Regions from separate parts of the Providencia stuartii genome, predicted to be linked through region 3. Evidence: predicted binding sites of a transcription regulator. Region 3 holds the regulator's gene; each other region holds the start of a gene.
The links. Region 3 encodes PurR, which represses purine synthesis genes. Its sites were predicted from a motif close to CANGCAAACGTTTGCNTG; they were not measured.
Positions count from the first base shown of each region.

Region 1: the regulator PurR is predicted to act here: its motif matches at 2,066-2,083, upstream of purH (bifunctional phosphoribosylaminoimidazolecarboxamide formyltransferase/IMP cyclohydrolase).
Region 2: the regulator PurR is predicted to act here: its motif matches at 1,974-1,991, upstream of purE (5-(carboxyamino)imidazole ribonucleotide mutase).
Region 4: the regulator PurR is predicted to act here: its motif matches at 3,694-3,711, upstream of purT (formate-dependent phosphoribosylglycinamide formyltransferase).

Region 1 covers NZ_CP119546.1:407,952-413,277, reverse strand. Annotated here, with positions in the region: rRNA gene P2E05_RS01795 (16S ribosomal RNA) at 1-1,466, opposite strand, end outside; gene purH (bifunctional phosphoribosylaminoimidazolecarboxamide formyltransferase/IMP cyclohydrolase) at 2,276-3,865, shown strand; gene purD (phosphoribosylamine--glycine ligase) at 3,885-5,168, shown strand.
Region 2 covers NZ_CP119546.1:1,330,390-1,335,715, reverse strand. Annotated here, with positions in the region: gene cysS (cysteine--tRNA ligase) at 1-272, opposite strand, end outside; gene ppiB (peptidylprolyl isomerase B) at 684-1,178, shown strand; gene P2E05_RS05720 (UDP-2,3-diacylglucosamine diphosphatase) at 1,192-1,914, shown strand; gene purE (5-(carboxyamino)imidazole ribonucleotide mutase) at 2,074-2,580, shown strand; gene purK (5-(carboxyamino)imidazole ribonucleotide synthase) at 2,577-3,659, shown strand; gene P2E05_RS05705 (CynX/NimT family MFS transporter) at 3,758-5,011, shown strand; gene P2E05_RS05700 (esterase-like activity of phytase family protein) at 5,099-5,326, opposite strand, start outside.
Region 3 covers NZ_CP119546.1:2,610,478-2,615,803, forward strand. Annotated here, with positions in the region: gene rnt (ribonuclease T) at 1-3, shown strand, start outside; gene P2E05_RS11425 (Grx4 family monothiol glutaredoxin) at 111-458, opposite strand; gene sodB (superoxide dismutase [Fe]) at 962-1,540, shown strand; gene P2E05_RS21930 (YnhF family membrane protein) at 1,618-1,701, opposite strand; gene purR (HTH-type transcriptional repressor PurR) at 1,983-3,008, shown strand; gene punR (DNA-binding transcriptional activator PunR) at 3,009-3,914, opposite strand; gene punC (purine nucleoside transporter PunC) at 4,038-5,258, shown strand.
Region 4 covers NZ_CP119546.1:1,208,348-1,213,673, forward strand. Annotated here, with positions in the region: gene P2E05_RS05185 (glycoside hydrolase family 32 protein) at 1-1,425, opposite strand, end outside; gene P2E05_RS05190 (aminoimidazole riboside kinase) at 1,665-2,609, shown strand; gene rarD (EamA family transporter RarD) at 2,723-3,649, shown strand; gene purT (formate-dependent phosphoribosylglycinamide formyltransferase) at 3,761-4,939, shown strand; gene P2E05_RS05205 (GMC family oxidoreductase) at 4,990-5,326, opposite strand, start outside.

The DNA.
Region 1 (5,326 bases), 2.2 Mb from region 3:
TGGTAAGCGCCCTCCCGAAGGTTAAGCTACCTACTTCTTTTGCAACCCACTCCCATGGTGTGACGGGCGGTGTGTACAAGGCCCGGGAACGTATTCACCGTAGCATTCTGATCTACGATTACTAGCGATTCCGACTTCATGGAGTCGAGTTGCAGACTCCAATCCGGACTACGACGTACTTTATGAGTTCCGCTTGCTCTCGCGAGGTCGCTTCTCTTTGTATACGCCATTGTAGCACGTGTGTAGCCCTACTCGTAAGGGCCATGATGACTTGACGTCATCCCCACCTTCCTCCGGTTTATCACCGGCAGTCTCCTTTGAGTTCCCGACCGAATCGCTGGCAACAAAGGATAAGGGTTGCGCTCGTTGCGGGACTTAACCCAACATTTCACAACACGAGCTGACGACAGCCATGCAGCACCTGTCTCAGAGTTCCCGAAGGCACCAAAGCATCTCTGCTAAGTTCTCTGGATGTCAAGAGTAGGTAAGGTTCTTCGCGTTGCATCGAATTAAACCACATGCTCCACCGCTTGTGCGGGCCCCCGTCAATTCATTTGAGTTTTAACCTTGCGGCCGTACTCCCCAGGCGGTCGATTTAACGCGTTAGCTCCGGAAGCCACACCTCAAGGGCACAACCTCCAAATCGACATCGTTTACAGCGTGGACTACCAGGGTATCTAATCCTGTTTGCTCCCCACGCTTTCGCACCTGAGCGTCAGTCTTTGTCCAGGGGGCCGCCTTCGCCACCGGTATTCCTCCACATCTCTACGCATTTCACCGCTACACATGGAATTCTACCCCCCTCTACAAGACTCTAGCTGACCAGTCTTAGATGCCATTCCCAGGTTAAGCCCGGGGATTTCACATCTAACTTAATCAACCGCCTGCGTGCGCTTTACGCCCAGTAATTCCGATTAACGCTTGCACCCTCCGTATTACCGCGGCTGCTGGCACGGAGTTAGCCGGTGCTTCTTCTGTCGGTAACGTCAATCGTTGATGATATTAGCATCAACGCCTTCCTCCCGACTGAAAGTACTTTACAACCCTAGGGCCTTCTTCATACACGCGGCATGGCTGCATCAGGCTTGCGCCCATTGTGCAATATTCCCCACTGCTGCCTCCCGTAGGAGTCTGGGCCGTGTCTCAGTCCCAGTGTGGCTGATCATCCTCTCAGACCAGCTAGGGATCGTCGCCTAGGTGAGCCATTACCCCACCTACTAGCTAATCCCATATGGGTTCATCCGATAGCGCAAGGCCCGAAGGTCCCCTGCTTTGCTCCTTAGAGATTATGCGGTATTAGCCACCGTTTCCAGTAGTTATCCCCCTCTATCGGGCAGATCCCCATACATTACTCACCCGTCCGCCGCTCGTCAGCGAGAAGCAAGCTTCCCCTGTTACCGCTCGACTTGCATGTGTTAGGCCTGCCGCCAGCGTTCAATCTGAGCCATGATCAAACTCTTCAATTAAAAGTAGTCTGATGCTCAAAGAATTAAACTGTTTATCAATTCGCTTCTGTTCGGCTAACTTTGTCGGCTTCGCTCCGCTTTCCTCGCCGTACCTCAGTACTGTCTCGGAAATGCTCACTCGCCTTCGCGTTATCCTTCCACAATCGAATTGCACATTGTTAGTTCATATATGAATTAACGTGTTAGTCACTCTTCAAGACTTAAAATCAAATATTTTTTTGATAGTGTCCTGTGAGTGCCCACACAGATTGTCTGATAAATTGTTAAAGAGCGTTGCGACTTTATCTTTCGATATTAACCGTTTAGGTTGTTGTCGCGAGGTGTCGTATACTACGTTTTTCTGTCAGAAAGTCAAGTGATTATTTTCAACTTTTTCTCTCTTTTTCACCTCAGTCATCACGAGGGTTTCTTTTTCAACCTGACCACCGAAGCGGTTTGTCGTGACAACGGATGCGCATTATAGGGAGTCAGGAAATTCTGGCAACTCTTTTTTTCACTTTTTTGTTTGATTGATGCATTCCACAGCAAAACACCCCCTTATACAGTCTTATTCACAATGTTATCCACAATCATAAAAATAATTAAAATATAACGCGCATTACGCAAACGTTTGCGTTACAATTAGCCTGAAAATTCATCGTTGATTTTGTTTTTATGTTCTGAAATTGTTAGTAGGTTATCTCTATCTATTACGATGTTGATGCATTTAAGCGATGGCAACACACAATAGATATATATAAGAAGAGTCATTTTACTCTTTCCACTAACTCTTACGGTTTTATTGCTTTCTTATCCAAGGGATCTATCTCATGCAACAGCTTCGTCCTATTCGTCGTGCCCTTCTCAGTGTTTCTGATAAAACAGGTGTTGTTGAATTCGCTAAGGCGCTTTCTCAGCGAGGTGTTGAACTGCTCTCTACCGGTGGAACCGCAAAACTGCTTGCAGAGTCAGGGTTAAACGTTACCGAAGTTTCAGACTATACGGGGTTCCCTGAAATGATGGATGGGCGAGTAAAAACACTACACCCTAAAGTGCATGGTGGTATTTTAGGCCGCCGAGGTATAGATGATGCTATCATGCAACAGCATGCTATCGAGCCGATAGATATGGTCGTTGTAAATTTATATCCATTCGCACAAACAGTTGCCAAACCTAATTGCACTTTAGAAGATGCTGTTGAGAACATCGATATTGGTGGGCCAACAATGGTTCGCTCTGCGGCTAAAAACCATAAAGATGTCGCGATTGTTGTTAACTGCCTTGATTACGAAAAAATCATAGAAGAACTCGATAATCACGATAATTCATTAAATTGGTCCACACGTTTTGACCTTGCAATTAAAGCATTCGAACATACCGCTGCGTATGACAGCATGATTGCTAACTATTTTGGTGAGCTAGTCGCTCCTTATTATGGTGATACAACACAGCCTTCCGGACGCTTTCCTCGTACCTTGAATTTAAATTTCATTAAAAAACAAGATATGCGCTATGGCGAAAACAGCCATCAAGATGCCGCTTTCTATATAGAAGAAAATCCTCAAGAAGCGTCTATCGCAACAGCGACACAGATCCAAGGCAAGGCATTGTCTTATAATAATATAGCGGACACAGATGCCGCTTTGGAATGCGTAAAATCTTTTGAAGAGCCTGCGTGTGTGATAGTCAAACACGCTAACCCTTGTGGTGTTGCAATCGGTAACAACATCCACGCGGCGTATGAACGTGCATTTAAAACCGATCCAACTTCGGCTTTTGGTGGCATTATCGCATTTAACCGTATGCTAGATAAAACGACCGCCGAAGCCATTATTGAACGTCAATTCGTTGAAGTCATTATCGCGCCAACCGTTGCAGACGATGCGCTTTCTATATTAGCAACAAAGCAAAATGTTCGAGTTCTGACCTGTGGAGAGTGGAATAAACCTATTGCGGGGCTAGATTTCAAACGTGTTAATGGCGGTTTGCTAGTACAAGATCGTGATTTAGGCATGGTTCAGGCCGATGAGCTACGTGTAGTCACAAAACGTCAACCGACTGAACGTGAATTAAAAGATGCTATGTTCTGCTGGAAGGTGGCTAAATTTGTGAAGTCCAATGCGATTGTGTATGCCAAAAACGATATGACAATTGGAATTGGTGCAGGCCAAATGAGTCGAGTCTACTCAGCCAAAATAGCGGGTATCAAAGCCGCCGATGAAGGCTTAGAAGTCGCAGGTTGTGCAATGGCATCCGATGCCTTTTTCCCATTCCGAGATGGTATTGATGCAGCAGCAGCAGTTGGTGTCACTTGCGTGATCCAGCCTGGAGGCTCTATTCGCGATAACGAAGTCATTGATGCCGCTAACGAACATGGTATTGCCATGATTTTCACGAATATGCGTCATTTCCGCCATTAATTTAACGTGGGGTAACAGTATGAATATTTTAATTATTGGTGGTGGCGGCCGCGAACATGCTTTAGCGTGGAAAGCGGCACAATCTCCGCTTGCAGATAAAGTTTATGTCGCTCCAGGTAATGCAGGTACTGCATTAGAACCATCACTGGAAAATGTTGCTATTTCTGCAACTGATATTGATGGTTTATTAACGTTTGCAAAAGAAAAGCAAATTGGCTTAACCATTGTTGGGCCTGAGGCGCCTTTAGTACTTGGGGTGGTTGACGCATTTCAAAAAGCAGGCCTAACCATTTTTGGGCCGACTCAAGGAGCGGCTCAGCTAGAAGGCTCTAAGGCTTTTACTAAGGACTTCTTAGCTCGCCATAATATCCCAACCGCTGCCTATCAAAATTTTACCGAGGTAGAACCAGCATTAGCCTACTTAGATAGAGTCGGTGCCCCCATCGTAATTAAAGCCGATGGACTTGCTGCGGGTAAAGGTGTGATCGTCGCGATGACGCTCGAAGAAGCTAAAGATGCCGTACAGGATATGCTTGCGGGTAATGCATTTGGTGATGCAGGTCATCGTATCGTTATTGAGGAATTCCTTGATGGCGAAGAAGCCAGTTTTATCGTCATGGTGGATGGTGAAAATGTTATTCCTATGGCAACCAGTCAAGATCACAAACGTGTTGGTGATGGTGATACCGGATTGAATACTGGCGGTATGGGGGCATATTCCCCCGCTCCTGTTGTGACAGATGAGATCCACCAACGCGTTATGGAACAAGTTATCTATCCAACAGTGCAAGGGATGGATGCAGAAGGTCATCGCTATCAAGGTTTCCTCTATGCAGGACTCATGATTGACAAAGCAGGCAATCCAAAAGTTATCGAGTTTAACTGCCGTTTTGGTGATCCTGAAACTCAGCCAATTATGATGCGTCTACAATCTGATCTCGTTGAATTATGTCTTGCTGGCGCAAAAGGTGAGTTAGCAGGTAAGGGTTCATCATGGGATGAGCGCCCTGCATTAGGCATTGTTATTGCTGCGGGTGGTTACCCTGGCGACTATCGTAACGGTGATGTGATCCTCGGCTTACCAACCGAAGAAGCGACAGATAGCAAAGTGTTCCATGCGGGAACAAAACTGAAAGATGGCGATGTCGTAACGGCTGGCGGGCGCGTACTGTGTGTCACAGCCCTCGGTAATGATATTGCTCAAGCACAGCAAAAAGCCTATCAAGCCGCGGCAAATATCCATTGGGATGGCAGTTTTTACCGTAAAGATATTGGCTATCGTGCCATTGCACGTTTGAAGTAACGACCACAAAAAACTCAGTCCATTAAGCTGATAAACAGGTTTCAACAAAACCGCTTTATCAGCTTTTTTATTGTATTTCTGTTTTTGTTTCTAACAGACAAAAGCTCTAAGTATTTCGTTGCCTAACTAGGCGGCACAGTAACTTATCTTCAGGAGTA
Region 2 (5,326 bases), 1.3 Mb from region 3:
CGAGTCGTTAACGCATCAACTGTTTCATTATTTTCAGCAGCACGTTTGATAATTTTATCGTCAATATCCGTCACGTTACGTACATAAGTGAGGTCATAACCCAGATAGCGTAAATAACGGCTAATGGCATCAAAAGCCACAAATGTACGACCATGACCAATATGACACAAATCGTAAATGGTGATACCACACACGTACATCCCTATTTTCCCTGGGTGAATGGGTTTAAACTCTTCTTTTTGGCGACTCAGTGTATTAAAAATCTGTAGCATCTGGACTATTCCGTTAAATGTGTACGTGTTTATCACCCATATACTCGACTCACTCCCAGTTACCGCGCGACGGATAGCATTCGCTCATCCTATGCTAGTATTTCGGAAGCTGCTCGCGATAGACCTATCGTGAATTCGCATCTCAAACTCTTTGGAGTATCGCTGGTTCAAGCTATTAAGGGATATTTCAATAAATATAAGGTATCTACCTACAAAATAGAATGATATTGAACCCTGAACACTATCAGAATGCAAGAAATACACATGATCTTTGTCATACTATCGCTATCGTTCAACGCATTGATAACCTAGACAGTGACTTCAAGTCGGGTTTTATCTGTGATATAAACTTCCTGACAACCACGCCTTCAACAGAAGGCGCAATAAATACAATTATTCAGGATAGCTATTATGGTGACTTTTCATACCAATCACGGTGACATTGTTATTAACACTTTTGACGATAAAGCTCCAGTAACCGTCGAAAACTTTTTGAATTACTGCCGTGAAGGTTTCTACAATAATACCATTTTCCACCGTGTCATTAATGGTTTCATGATCCAAGGCGGCGGTTTTGAACCTGGCATGAAACAAAAAGCAACAAAAGCACAGATCAAAAACGAAGCTAATAACGGCTTAAAAAATAATCGTGGTACTTTAGCCATGGCTCGTACTAACGATCCACACTCAGCTACAGCACAGTTTTTCATTAACGTTGTTGATAACGACTTCCTTAACTTCCGTTCAGAACACCCTGATGGTTGGGGCTACTGTGTATTTGCAGAAGTTGTTGAAGGTATGGACGTTGTTGACAAAATCAAAGGGGTTTCAACAGGTCGTAGTGGTTTCCACCAAGACGTTCCACGCGAAGATGTTGTGATTGAAAAAGTGACTGTTAGCGAATAATTCGACGCATAATATGTCCACTTATATCATTGCAGACCTGCATTTGAGTGAAGATGAACCGGCGATTACCGCCGGTTTTATGAATTTTATTCACCAACAAGCTATTGATGCCGACAGCCTGTATATCCTCGGCGACTTTTTTAATTATTGGATTGGTGATGACGATAAGACTCAGCTCCATCAACAAGTGGCTGAAGCCTTAAAAAGCCTTACTGACCGTGGTATCCCTTGTTACTTTATTCATGGAAACCGTGACTTCTTACTAGGCAAACGTTATGCCAAGCAATGTGGCATGACGATACTTAACCAAGAAACATTGCTTGAACTTTATGGTCAACGCGTGTTGATTTTGCATGGCGATACACTGTGTACCGATGACCAAGCTTATCAACGTTATCGTCAAAAGGTCCACACACCATGGATCCAACGTGTATTTTTAACTTTACCTCTATTTATCCGCCGACGTATTGCTGAAAAAATGCGTAAAAATAGTCAATATGCTAGCAGTATGAAAGCCGAATCAATTATGGATGTCAATCAGCAGGCCGTTATTGCAGCGTTAGAACACTATCAAGCGGACTGGATGATACATGGTCATACCCATCGCCCCGCTATTCATGAAATTGATGTCGCTGATAAACGTTATTATCGCGGCGTTTTAGGTGCATGGCATCATGAAGGCTCAGCATTTGTGATAAATGAACAAGGTATTGAGCTCATTTTTTTCCCTTTTTAATCTCTGATACGGTAACTCAGTAAATTGCTCAACCCGCATTCGTTTGCTGATATTTTAACCACGCAAACGTTTTCCTTAGCGAGTTACCATGATATGATCGGGGCAATTCATTTTTCCCACCTCACGGTGAAAATTTATTAACCACAGGGATTACACAAAATGACTGCTCAATCTGCGGCAAAAATCGCTATTGTTATGGGTTCTAAAAGTGATTGGACAACCATGCAACACGCTGCCGATGTCTTAACCGAGCTGCAACTGCCTTTCCACGTTGAAATTGTCTCAGCACATCGTACCCCCGACAAACTATTTTCCTTTGCGGAACAAGCAAAAGAAAATGGCTTTGAGGTGATTATTGCAGGAGCCGGCGGAGCCGCTCATTTACCGGGTATGCTTGCAGCAAAAACCTTAGTTCCTGTGTTAGGTGTTCCAGTACAAAGCGCTGCGTTGAGTGGTGTCGATAGTCTCTACTCTATTGTACAAATGCCTAAAGGTATCCCTGTAGGTACACTGGCAATCGGTAAGGCCGGTGCTGCAAATGCGGCACTACTGGCCGCACAAATTCTTGCGAATACTGATAAGGCGCTATTTGCTCGCTTAGCCGCTTGGCGTGAGGCGCAAACGAATGATGTGCTTAACAACCCTGATCCTCGGGAGGCACAATGAAACCCGTCTGTGTCCTTGGTAATGGTCAATTAGGCCGCATGTTGCGTCAAGCAGGTGAACCGCTTGGTATTGCAGTATTTCCTGTTGGGTTAGATGCGGAACCTGAAGCCGTTCCCTATCAACAAAGTGTTATCACCGCAGAAATTGAGCGCTGGCCTGAAACACCACTGACTAAAGAGCTAGCACTTCATAATGCCTTTATTAACCGAGATATTTTTCCTCGTTTAGCAGATAGATTCCCACAAAAAAGCCTCTTTGATTCGCTGGGTTTAGCCACCGCACCTTGGGCTTCTCTTGACGCTAAAGCGCAATGGCCTGAACTCTTTGCAACCCTCGGTGATTTCTTGATCGTCAAACGTAGAACGGGTGGCTATGATGGCCGTGGTCAATGGCGTGTTTCACCCGGCAACGAAGCGAGTCTACCTGATGAAATCTATGGGAACTGTATTGTCGAGCAAGGTATCCCTTTTGATGCAGAAGTATCCGTTATTGGCGCGCGTAATCGTGCGGGGGAGTGTGTATTTTATCCTATCACCCATAACCTACATCAAGAAGGTATCTTACGCACCAGTGTCGCTTTCCCCAACGCGAACCATTCACAGCAGCAACAAGCTCAGGCTATGTTAAGTGCTGTCATGAATGAGCTAGATTATGTTGGTGTTATGGCAATGGAGTGTTTTGTCGTTGGTGATAAATTACTTATCAATGAATTAGCTCCACGTGTGCATAACAGTGGTCACTGGACCCAGAACGGTGCCTCTATCAGCCAATTTGAATTGCATTTACGCGCTATTTTAGATTTACCAATGCCATCGCCGACAGTATTTAATCCTTCTGTTATGGTGAATTTAATTGGCACTGAGCTCAATCAACAATGGTTAAGTTTACCGTTAGTTCATCTGCACTGGTATGAAAAAGACGTTCGTCCTGTTCGTAAAGTTGGTCATTTAAACCTGACTCACAGCTGCCCAACTGAGCTTGCTGACAGCCTAAATTCGCTAGTAGAGCTGTTACCAAATGAGTACAAAAGTGGCATTGACTGGGCGAAAGAAAAATTAAACTGGTACTACAGCCAATAAATAGGGAAAATAGCGCCATACGATGCCCGATATTTTCGGGCATTTTGCATTTATATGGCTGCTTTTTTTTACGAAAAGGCAGAGTTACTGGAGTTGACATGGCCGCGACAGATTCCCCATCCTTATTTAGCCCACTCTATCAGTGGAGTATCCTCATTCTTTTAGGGATGGTTTATTTTTTAGCCACTGCAACCACCTTTACGTCATTGGGTGTTGTCCTCCCCAGTATGATCGAAGAGCTGAAATGGAGCTGGACAGAAGCAGGGTTTGGTTTCACCTTATTAGGGTTAACCTGTGGTCTTGCAAGTTTCCTGCCCTCCTTGCTTATCCGAAAAATCGGCGTTCGCCTGACACTCCTTCTCGGTACGCTGATCTTTATTGCCGGTTTTTATAGTTTATATTCAACAGAAACCATTAACCGCTATTTTCTTGGCACAGCACTCATTGGTGTGGGTTTCACTTTACTGGCGACCGTTCCTGGAACCTATGTGCTTTCTCGCCTATTTGAAAAGCAGTCATTAGCCTTTGGTTTATATTTTACGATTGGTGGATTGGGTGGTGTCGCTGGGCCTTGGATCTATTTTTATGCATCAAATCAGTTAGGTTCGTGGCGTATGCATTGGGTACTCTGCGCTGTTTACCTTGGTATTGTGACATTCATTACCCTGTTAGCATTGCGTGAAGGTAATCGAGAACGAGAACATGCTAAACATGTGATGCAAAAACAGGTTAGCGACGGCAGTAAACCGATTTATCGCACTACAGAGGTATGGACAGTACGTCGTGCTTTGCGCACTTGGCAGTTTTATTTAATAGCAGCAACCTATACTTCATTTTTATGGTGCGGTATTACGGTTAACAGTTTCGCGGTTGCCCATATTGAAGAGCGCGGCTTTGGTATCACTATTGCCGTTTCATTACTCAGTACAATGGCTTTTGTTAACGCATTTTCAAGATTTATTGGTGGTGCCGTTGGAGAATGGTTGGAGCCCAAAAAACTGTTAATTGTTAGCCTGATCATTATGGTATTTGGGGTTATTTCATTAAGTATCGCAACCTCATGGTTATGGTTGATATTATTTGTGCTCTGTGTCGGTATCGGCTATGGCATGACTTTCTTAGCCTCCAGCGTTTTATTATCCAATTATTTTGGTCGTGGCCCCTATTTAGAGTTATTTTCCGTGGTGAATTTAATTTCTACTGTGGCGTGTTTAGCGCCATTTATTGCGGGTGCGATTAAGGATTATACAAGTAGTTTTACACCTGCATTTCTTATTATCGCCGCCCCTGTTGTCGTGATCCTCATGCTAACGTTAATGATGAAACCGCCTGTTTTATCCGCTAAAAAATGATGCCATTTATCACTGTATGTCGTGAGTGATAAAATAAAAAAGCTCGGGCTACACCCCGAGCAAAAAAATCAAAATAGACAAGGAAAATTAAGGATTTAACAACGCAGGTACCTTTAATAAGATAAATTCATTATCATCCGCTTGATTAGGGTCACGGCTCGATGAAAATGGATAGTTATTATCATTACCGACAATAATATGTTCACTATCGACAACATCAACATTTTCAATCGTAAAGAATGGGAAAGTGAATACGCCATTATTCAACGGTTTCTTTGCCATTCCTTGCGGGTCTTTTATATTCATTAAATCGAT
Region 3 (5,326 bases):
TAACCCCGCCCCCCTTAAGCCCCTTAAGATACAAAAAAACCGCATTAGCTTAACCTATGGGGCTAATACGGTTTTTTAGATTTACTCGGCGTTCTTAACTAAGCAGATACTTACTCCGCACGAGTCTCATCCGCAGAGCGATACTTATCAGCAGTTTCTTTAATCAGTGACTGGAGTTCACCGCGCTGATACATTTCCATGATGATATCGCAACCGCCTACTAGCTCACCATCAACCCATAATTGTGGGAAAGTTGGCCAATTAGCGTATTTTGGTAGTTCTGCACGAATATCTGGATTTTGCAGAATATCGACATAAGCGAAACGTTCACCACAAGCAGATAAAGCTTGAACTGCCTGAGCAGAAAAACCACAGCTAGGGAGCTTAGGAGAGCCTTTCATGTACAGAAGGATTGGGTTTTCTTTAATTTGGCGCTCGATTCTTTCAATTGTCGTCATTTTTACTTCCTTAGAACATGGGTGCTGATTTGCAGTCAGTCGCCATCGTCAGCCATTTTCTCAACGATGGCGACTAAGCTAGAATATTTGACCGGAATGTTAAAACGTGATTGTTTCATACAATATGCCAGTTTTACAGGGGTATTACTATAGCACTCCAAGCTGGAAAAAGGGATTTTTTCTAGAATCCCGTTTTAAGTTACACGAACTTGCTTCAGCAAGGCAGAAAAGCGCGATCTTAAACTCTATTGATTAAGATAATTATCTCTATGATTTTAAGGTGTTTTTGTTGAAAAAATTTGGTAATATATGACGCAGAATATCCATGCCTATAACTCGGCAAGCATCTCATGCTATTATTAATCTATTAAAGAATAAGCAAGACCGCATGAACGTTCGGTTCGTGTATAACTCATAGCAAGATATACGTATTAAATTATTTGCTCACTTTTATGAGCACCACACCCATATGTGTTGTTTTAAACGCAAACAAGGAGTACGCAATGTCATTTGAACTTCCCGCTCTACCTTATGCTAAAAATGCGCTAGAACCTTATATCTCGGAAGAAACCTTAGAGTATCACTATGGTAAACACCATAATACCTATGTTGTTAATCTCAACAATTTAGTCAAAGGTACGGCTTTCGAAGGTAAATCACTGGAAGAGATCATCAAGACTTCAGATGCGGGTATTTTTAATAACGCCGCACAGGTTTGGAACCATACTTTTTACTGGCACTGCTTAGCACCAAATGCGGGTGGAGAACCAACCGGTAAAGTTGCTGAAGCCATTAATAAAGCTTTTGGTTCTTTCGCTGAATTCAAACAACAGTTCACAGATGCTGCGATTAAAAATTTCGGTGCCGGTTGGACTTGGCTGGTTCAAAAAACCGATGGCAGCTTAGCTATTGTGAATACATCAAATGCGGCAACCCCTATCTCTGGTGATGATAAACCTATCCTCACTGTCGATATTTGGGAACACGCTTATTACATTGATTACCGTAATGCGCGCCCTAAATACCTAGAGAACTTCTGGGCCTTAGTCAACTGGAAATTCGTTGAAGAAAACCTCGCTTAATCATTTTCTTTAGAGAATAGCTAAAGGGCGAGTCAATACTCGCCCTTCTTAATTTCACCTTTAATTAAACAGTAAAATTAAAAAATATGTACTGCAAAAGCAATGATCACAGCCAAAGAACCTAACGCTGCTAATAGTCCAAATTTAAAATCTGTATCCATGAGTCCCTCTCATCATAACGAACAGTTAACCAGCAAAATAACCATAACTTATACATGGTTAAATAAGTATGACATGACGATTTATAAAAACCAGTGTCTATATCACAGGTTATAACATCAATTATTTCTTTTGTTTTTGCGCTAGATCAGACAAAATCGATAACTAATCGCTAAATTATTGCCAGTTAAGGCACTATGCCTCAATATGTAGGTAATATTAGGTAATTTTTTAATAAGAATTCATAACAAGACCGATTATTGGTCAGGAGTTTTTTTTTCCCATGGCAACGATTAAAGATGTGGCGAAGCGCGCTGGCGTCTCCACCACAACCGTATCCCATGTAATAAACAAAACGCGCTTCGTAGCTGATGATACTAAAGCGGCTGTTTGGGCTGCGATAAAAGAACTCAACTATTCACCGAGTGCTGTTGCTCGTAGTTTGAAAGTTAATCATACAAAATCAATTGGCCTACTCGCGACATCAAGTGAGGCGCCTTATTTTGCTGAAGTGATTGAGTCAGTCGAGAATAGTTGCTATGAGAAAGGTTATACCCTTATTTTATGTAACTCTCATAATAACTTAGGTAAGCAACAAGCTTACTTACAAATGCTTGCGCAAAAGCGTGTTGATGGGCTACTCGTCATGTGTTCTGAATATCCCGATAAACTAATCCATATGCTGGAAGATTATCGCAATATTCCTATGGTCGTCATGGACTGGGGCACTTCCCGTGGTGATTTTACCGACAGTATCATTGATAACTCTTTTCATGGCGGTTACCTCGCAGGTCGTTATTTAATTGATCGGGGTCACCGTGACATCGGCGTGATCCCTGGCTCTTTAGAACGCAACACCGGTATTGGTCGACTGACGGGTTTTAAAAAAGCCATGGAAGAAGCGAAAGTGACTTTACGTGATGAATGGATCGTGCAAGGCGACTTTGAACCAGAATCTGGTTATAAAGCAATGATGCAGATCTTAAGTAATAAGCAAAAACCTACTGCCGTGTTCTGTGGCGGTGACATTATGGCGATGGGCGCAATTTGCGCTGCGGATGAGATGGGATTGCGTGTTCCTCAAGACATTTCTATCATTGGCTATGATAATGTGCGCAATGCGCGTTATTTTACTCCCGCGTTGACGACTATCCACCAGCCTAAAGAGCGTCTAGGCCAGATGGCATTCGCTATGCTGCTTGATCGTATTGTGAACAAGCGCGAAGATGCACAAACGATTGAAGTCCATCCTCGCCTAGTTGAGCGTCGTTCTGTCGCTGACGGACCATTTATTGACTACCGTCGTTAATTAAGGCGCTAACCATTCGGCGTTGAGTGTTTCACTATCCCCAAGATATTCAAGTAACCAACTCAACGCCGGTGATGTATTCTTTTCCACCCACGTTAGACAGCAAGGACTCGGAGGGAATGGCTGAGATAGCTGCAATTGGGCTAATTTCCCCTCATCACAAAAGGGCTTTGCTCGGTGCTCAGGTACCATGCCAACACATAAGCCATTAACAAGACATGTCATACCATTTTCCCAAAATGGCACCACTAAACGCCGCTGATTATCTAATGCCCATGTATCTCTTTTCGGCAAGTTACGTGAGGTATCTTCAAGGCATAAACTTGGGTATTCGCGCATTTGATCGTCTGTCAATTTTCCTTTTAGCTGCGCCAGAGGGTGGTTTGGACTGGCCACACAACGCCATGACATAAACCCCATATCACGAAAACTATAACGCTCTCCGATGGGTGAAGCACGCGTCGCACCAATCGCAACATCAACACGCCCATCGGCGAGTGCATCCCATACGCCGTTAAACACTTCAGGATGAATATATAATTCGATATCAGGAAAATGACGATAGAAATCTAAGATCAGTTGCTCTGTTCGCTGAGGTTTGACAATACAATCTACCGCGATACTAAACTGCCCTCGCCAACCATTTGCTGCCTGTTGACATTGGTGACGCGTTTGTATCATTTTTTTGATAACGGAGCGACTTTGCTTGATGAAAATCTCCCCTGCCTCAGTTAAGGCAACATCGCGGTGACGACGTTCAAAGATAGGTACAGCAAGCCATTCCTCTACTTGCTTAACCGTATAGCTAATTGCTGAAGGAACACGATGCAGTTCTTCCGCAGCGCCACTAAAACTTCCCGTTCTTGCAACGGCATCAATAACTTCTAGAGCATGAGCTGACCACATAATGATACCTTTCAAAAATTTTGATAGCAGATTCCAAATATTACCGTTTCACAATGTAAAAATACAACCTATAAAATAGAGTCTCTGTTAACAATTATGTAAATTCTGGATAAGTAAGCTTCCATGACAAATTCTGCGACAAAAAACTCCCCAGGCTTTATGCTTTACCTTGCTGGTTTGAGTATGCTTGGTTTTTTAGCCATCGATATGTACCTGCCTGCATTTGGTTCAATGCAAACGGCATTAAACACTTCTGAAGGTGCGATTAGTGCTTCTTTGAGCATTTTCTTAGCTGGTTTTGCCTTTGCACAACTTTTGTGGGGGCCATTATCTGACAAACTGGGACGCAAACCGATATTGATCGCAGGTTTATCGTTATTCATTGTGAGCTGTTTAGGCATTTTATGGGTAACGGATGCGACTCAACTCCTTATTTTGCGTTTTTTACAGGCGGTTGGCGTCTGTAGTGCGGCTGTGCTCTGGCAAGCTCTGGTCATTGACCGCTATGATGCTGCGAGCACTCAAAAAGTCTTTGCTTCGATTATGCCTTTAGTGGCTCTTTCTCCGGCTTTAGCACCGTTATTAGGTGCATGGGTTCTTGAACATTATGATTGGGAAATTATTTTTATTGTCTTAATGGCTGTTGGTATTTTATTGTTAATTCCAACCCTGTTATTGAAAAAGAATCCTTCAAAAGACATGACGGTGGATTCCCATGACCAAGAATCTATTTCGTTTTTAAAACTACTGGGTTCACGTATCTATAGTGGTAACGTGTTAGTCTACGCTTCATGTAGTGCGGGTTTTTTTGCTTGGTTAACAGGTTCACCATTTATTTTAAGAAATATGGGTTTTAACCCTGCTGATATTGGTTTGAGCTACATCCCACAAACGCTAGCATTTATTATTGGTGGCTATGGCTGCCGTTTTCTATTAATCAAAATTCGTGCTGAAGTATTATTTCCATTACTGTTGGTCGGTTATGCGGTGAGCATGTCGATACTCTTTTTGATGGCGATATACACAACACCGAGCCTCACCATGATCTTAATTCCATTCTGTTTTATGGCAGCAATGAATGGGGCGTCTTATCCAATCGCGGTGTCAAAAGCACTCAATACCTATCCACAGGCTAGCGGTAAAGCCGCTGCATTACAAAATGCTTTGCAACTTGGTTTATGTTTTTTAGCCAGTTTATTGGTTTCAGCGTTACCTTTCGATCCTTTATTATCGACAACCGGTGTCATGGCGGTGACCATCATACCGATGGTTATTGGTTATTTTATGCAATATACAAAAGATTGCACCAAACAGACTAATGAAAGAACAAGTTATCAGAATTAACAACCTGTTAACTCATCAGCCACTGCTTTGTCGTGGCTGATTTCCTCAAAAAACCCTCTTCCGACCAT
Region 4 (5,326 bases), 1.4 Mb from region 3:
TGTTCCTTTGATCAACTTTGCACTTTGGTTAATTGTAAACAGTGTCAAAGCCCGCTCGCCTTCTTGTGGATAAATTCGACTGGTAAAACACATTTCACCTTCATTAATAAATACTTCAAGGCTCGATCTATCAATAAAAGCACGTATGGTGAGATAGCGAGTTTGTGGGAGTGGGGCGCTACGGTAATCGCTGATGATATGTTCAGGATAGTGGCGGGATAAGGTTAATTGCTGTGTCTGTCCATCAATAAAAAACTGTGTACCGTTACCAAGCCAAAAACCAAATTTTTCAGCGGGACTGTTTTGTAAATCCCAAATTAATTCAATTTCACACGCGATAGCATCATGGTAAATCGGCAGCGTGCTATTTTTTTCCAGTGTACAAGCGGAGAGGTTAACCGCTTGTTGTCTTAATGATTGTAACTCTTTGATCGGATTGACCAGCACCTTTCCTTGGGCGTTTAACGTTAATTCTCTAGGTACAGTAAAGCTGCCTGCCCAGCCGTGCGCTTTTGTTGGCATATGGCTCTCCCACATATCCATCCACGCGATAGCAATACGGCGGCCATCTTCAGCTAAAAAAGTTTGTGGCGCATAAAAATCATGACCAAAATCGATTTCAGCAAAATGATTGGTTATTTCATAAGATTGATCGGGCGCCCAATTCCCGACGAGATAACCATTTTGAAAGCGATTTCGATATTGATGCCCAGATGGTTTTTTTCCTTGAGGAGAAAATAGTGTGATGAATTGCTCGCCTAACGGGAAAAAGTCAGGGCATTCCCACATATAAACATTTTTATCGTCTGTTTTAGCCAGTATTTGGTACTCTTCAGGCCAGTTCAGTAAGTCATCGGTGCTAAAGAGCAAAATTTGTCCTTGATCGAGACTATCTCTTGCGCCAACAACCATCCACCAGCGTGAATCCTGAAACCAAACTTTAGGGTCTCGAAAATGCATGTAACCTTCAGGCGAAGGGATCACGACGCCGTGTTTTTCAAAATGAATACCATCATGACTTATGGCCAAACATTGCGCTTGATAGATTTGGCTGTCATCTCCTGCATTGGATAACCAAATATGGCCAGTATAAAATAAGTATAACTTGCCTTCATCACTGACGGCTGATCCTGAAAAGCATCCATCACGATCATATTCATCACCAGGAGCAAGCGCGATAGGTTGATGTGACCAGTGGATCATATCTTTACTTGTCGCATGTCCCCAATGCATAGGTCCCCAGTCAGCGCTGTAAGGATGATGCTGGTAGAATGCATGATATAACCCATCATGATAAATGAGCCCATTAGGATCATTCAGCCAGCCGGCGTAGGTTGCAAGATGATATTCAGGATAAAACTGCCTGTTGAGAGATTGTCTCGCTATTTCAAGTGCTATCGATGCTTGGTGAATACGCTGTTTCATCATGGTTCCTTTCGTTACTAATGATTTCTATCTATACAATCGTTGTGGAATATTGGGTTATTTAATGGAGTGTGATTCGTATCATGTGATGGTGTGACCTAACGCACGCGTTACGAACTGTTTTTTATTTATACTCAATACAAATCATGTTAACGTTAACAAAAAGCAGTTTCTAGCATTAATTTGTTTTAATTGTGATGATTGCTAGTTGAGTCACTCATTGTCGAGATGGAGAGCCTATGAAAGTTTGGTCTTTAGGAGATGCAGTCGTTGATTTAATTCCTTTGCACAGTATGCAATATGAAGCTTGTGCTGGTGGCGCTCCTGTCAATGTTGCAGCGGGAGTTGCTAAGCTAGGACAGCCTAGCGGTTTTATTGGACGTGTTGGTGAAGATGCTTTTGGCCATTTTATGCAAAAGACGTTATTTGATATGGGGGTCGATACCCGTGCGATGGAATTTGATGAAAAATATCATACCAGCACCGTTTTAGTGTCTTTACAAGAAAATGGGGAACGTGAATTTTCTTTTTTAGTCTCGCCGTCGGCGGATCAGTTCTTAAGTCATAAAAATCTACCTGCATTTGAAAAAGCGATATTGCATTTTTGCTCATTGGCACTGGTGCATCCTGTGTGTCGCACTTCATTAACTGCGGCTATTGAGCAACTTAAACAAGCGGGGGGATTACTCAGTTTTGATATTAATATTCGTCCTCAAATGTGGTCAGATCCTATTGAAATGCATACAAGGGTCGACCAATTTGCTTATCAGGCGGATATACTGAAACTTTCAGAAGAAGAACTGTTGTGGTTGGTTGATGATCTTAGCTTAGATAATGCCATCGAGAAGCTTAAACGGTATCCTGCTCGTTTGAAAGTTATCACTCAGGGAGCCAAAGGCTGCATCGTTTTGACGCATAACCAACAAATAGGTATGAGTGCATTTCGGGTTGAAAGTGTTGATACCACAGGGGCGGGAGATGCATTTATGGCAGGACTGCTTGCAGCGATTGCTCAGGCTGGGTTAAGTGATAATGAGGAATATTTGATGAATATTATCACTCAAGCTACTGCTTGTGGGGCGCTAGCAACGACGCGTAAGGGGGCAATAAGTGCGGCGCCAACGCAGAAAGAGTTAACTCTGTTTATTAATCAGCAACCACCATTACATATTCGAGAGCTTTAAAACTAAGACTATATTAATGTGAATAGTGATGTTAATTAATTCAAATTAATAGATAAAAGCGTATGATACTGGCAGTAAAATTTTATCTGTAAAACATCTATTTTGGATTAATTATGCTACTAAGATCAGGGGTAGTATTAGCTATCTTTTCTTATATTCTTTGGGGGATCACGCCACTTTTTTACCGTTTATTACCCGGAGCAGAACCTTTAGAGTTATTGGCTCAACGTGTAATTTGGTCGATCCCTTTTTTATTACTGATCCGTCTGATGATTAAAAATAAAACGGCTTGGCAACAAGTATGGGCGGATAAACGTTCGATAATTTTGTGCCTATTTAGTTCGGCGATTATGGCGATATCATGGGGCGCATTCACCTATGCTTTAACCCATGGGCAAGTGCTAGCCGCGAGTCTTGGTTATTTTATTAATCCTTTATTTTCCATTTTACTCGGCGTTGTTTTTTTACACGAAAGGCTTGTTGTCGCGGAAAAGATGGCGGTATTACTCATTTTTTCGGGCGTTTGCTTTCAAATTTTGCAGTATGGTGAATTACCTTTACTTGCATTGGTGATGGGCAGTGCTTTTGCGGTTTATGGTTTGATCCGTAAATTCATTCGTTTCGATGTTATTACTTCACTATTTATTGAAGCTATTTGGTTACTGCCTGTTGCTGGTGGGATCACGTGGTGGCTCTCTGTTAATGAGAGTAGTGCTGTAGCCGCAGGGGATTGGCAAATTAAACTACTCTATATGCTCGCCGCTCCTGTCACGATTATTCCATTACTGTTTTTTACCGCCGCAATTAAGCGCACGACATTGACGGTAATCGGACTGGCACAATATATTGAACCGACAATTCAATTTTTACTGGCGGTATTCTTATTTAATGAGCTATTTGATTGGGTAAAAGGAGTCAGTTTCTCATTAATTTGGTTGGGGTTACTCTGCTGCATTATTGCTTTATTGCATAAGCGTTACAACGAATACCATAAACGGGTTCCTTACGTTACTGGGCGCGATAAAACACCAAAACTGTAATGTATTATTTGAGATGGGAGAGATTGCTCAGATCTTTAGTGGTTAAAGCAAACGATTGCGTATATAATCTTCGTCATTAAATTGGCATATTTGCATACAAGGTTATCTATCATGAATCAATTAGGTACAGCACTTTGTCCTTCTGCAACAAAAGTTATGTTACTCGGTTCAGGTGAGCTAGGAAAAGAAGTGGCTATTGAATGTCAGCGTTTGGGCATTGAGGTTATTGCGGTCGATCGTTATGACAATGCGCCTGCAATGCACGTTGCTCATCGTTGCTATACCATTAACATGTTAGATAGCGATGCGATTCGCCAGCTGGTAGCGCAAGAAAAACCCGATTTTATTGTTCCAGAAATTGAAGCCATCGCGACAAAAACCCTTGTGGAATTAGAACAGCAAGGACAAAAAGTGGTGCCTTCTGCACATGCGGTTTATTTAACAATGAACCGTGAAGGCATACGTAAACTTGCAGCAGAAGAACTGGGTTTGCCCACTTCAGATTATCGGTTTGTTGAAACGCAAACTGATTTTATCAATGCTGCCAATGAGATAGGTTTTCCATGTATTGTGAAGCCAGTCATGAGCTCTTCAGGTAAAGGACAAAGTGTCATTCGTTGTGAACAAGAGCTTGAATCTGCATGGCACTACTCACAAGAGGGTGGGCGCACCGGTCAAGGACGTGTGATTGTTGAGAAAATGGTGCATTTTGATTTTGAAATCACCATGTTAACGGTCAGCGCAAGTGACGGTATTCATTTTTGTGCACCTGTTGGGCATCGCCAAGAAAAAGGTGATTATCGTGAATCATGGCAACCACAGCATATGAGCGAAAAAGCGTTGCAAAATGCGCAGGAGGTCGCTGCAAAGATTGTTACGGCATTAGGTGGATATGGTTTGTTTGGAGTCGAGTTATTTGTATGTGGTGACGATATCATTTTTAATGAAGTTTCTCCCCGACCACATGATACTGGAATGGTCACACTCATCTCACAAAATTTATCCGAGTTTGCTTTACATGTGCGTGCATTTTTAGGCTTACCTATTGGCATGATCCGCCAATATGGACCCAGTGCATCAGCGGTTATTTTGCCTGAATTACATAGTCAAAATATTGTTTTTTCAGGGCTTAAACAAGCGCTGGGTTCTGATATTCAATTGCGTCTATTTGGAAAACCTGAAATAGCAGGAACTCGCCGTTTAGGGGTTGCACTCGCAATAGCTGATTCGATTGATAATGCGCTCTATATGGCGAAAAAAGCGGCTCAAACGGTTAATGTGAGTGGTTAACGAAAAGCCACAATGTATGAGTGAATAAATTGTGGCTTAGTATTCGCTCATTAGTGATTATCTTGTATGATCATGGCAGCACCGCGTTCGGCGATCATGATTGTTGGTGCGTTGGTGTTGCCACTTGGAATTTCAGGCATAACAGAGCAATCAATAACACGGAGTTTGTTGATACCATGAACTCGTAAGCGTAAATCAGTAACAGAGGTTGCTGCGTCTTTTCCCATACGGCAACTACCAACGGGGTGATAGACCGTTTTACAGAAATTACGTACAAACTCTTCTAATGCAGCATCATCATCGCGGACTTGTGCTGGTGGCATCAGTGTTTCTTTACTGACCGCTTGCAAAGCTTCTGATTCAAGAACTTGCAAACCGAATTTGACG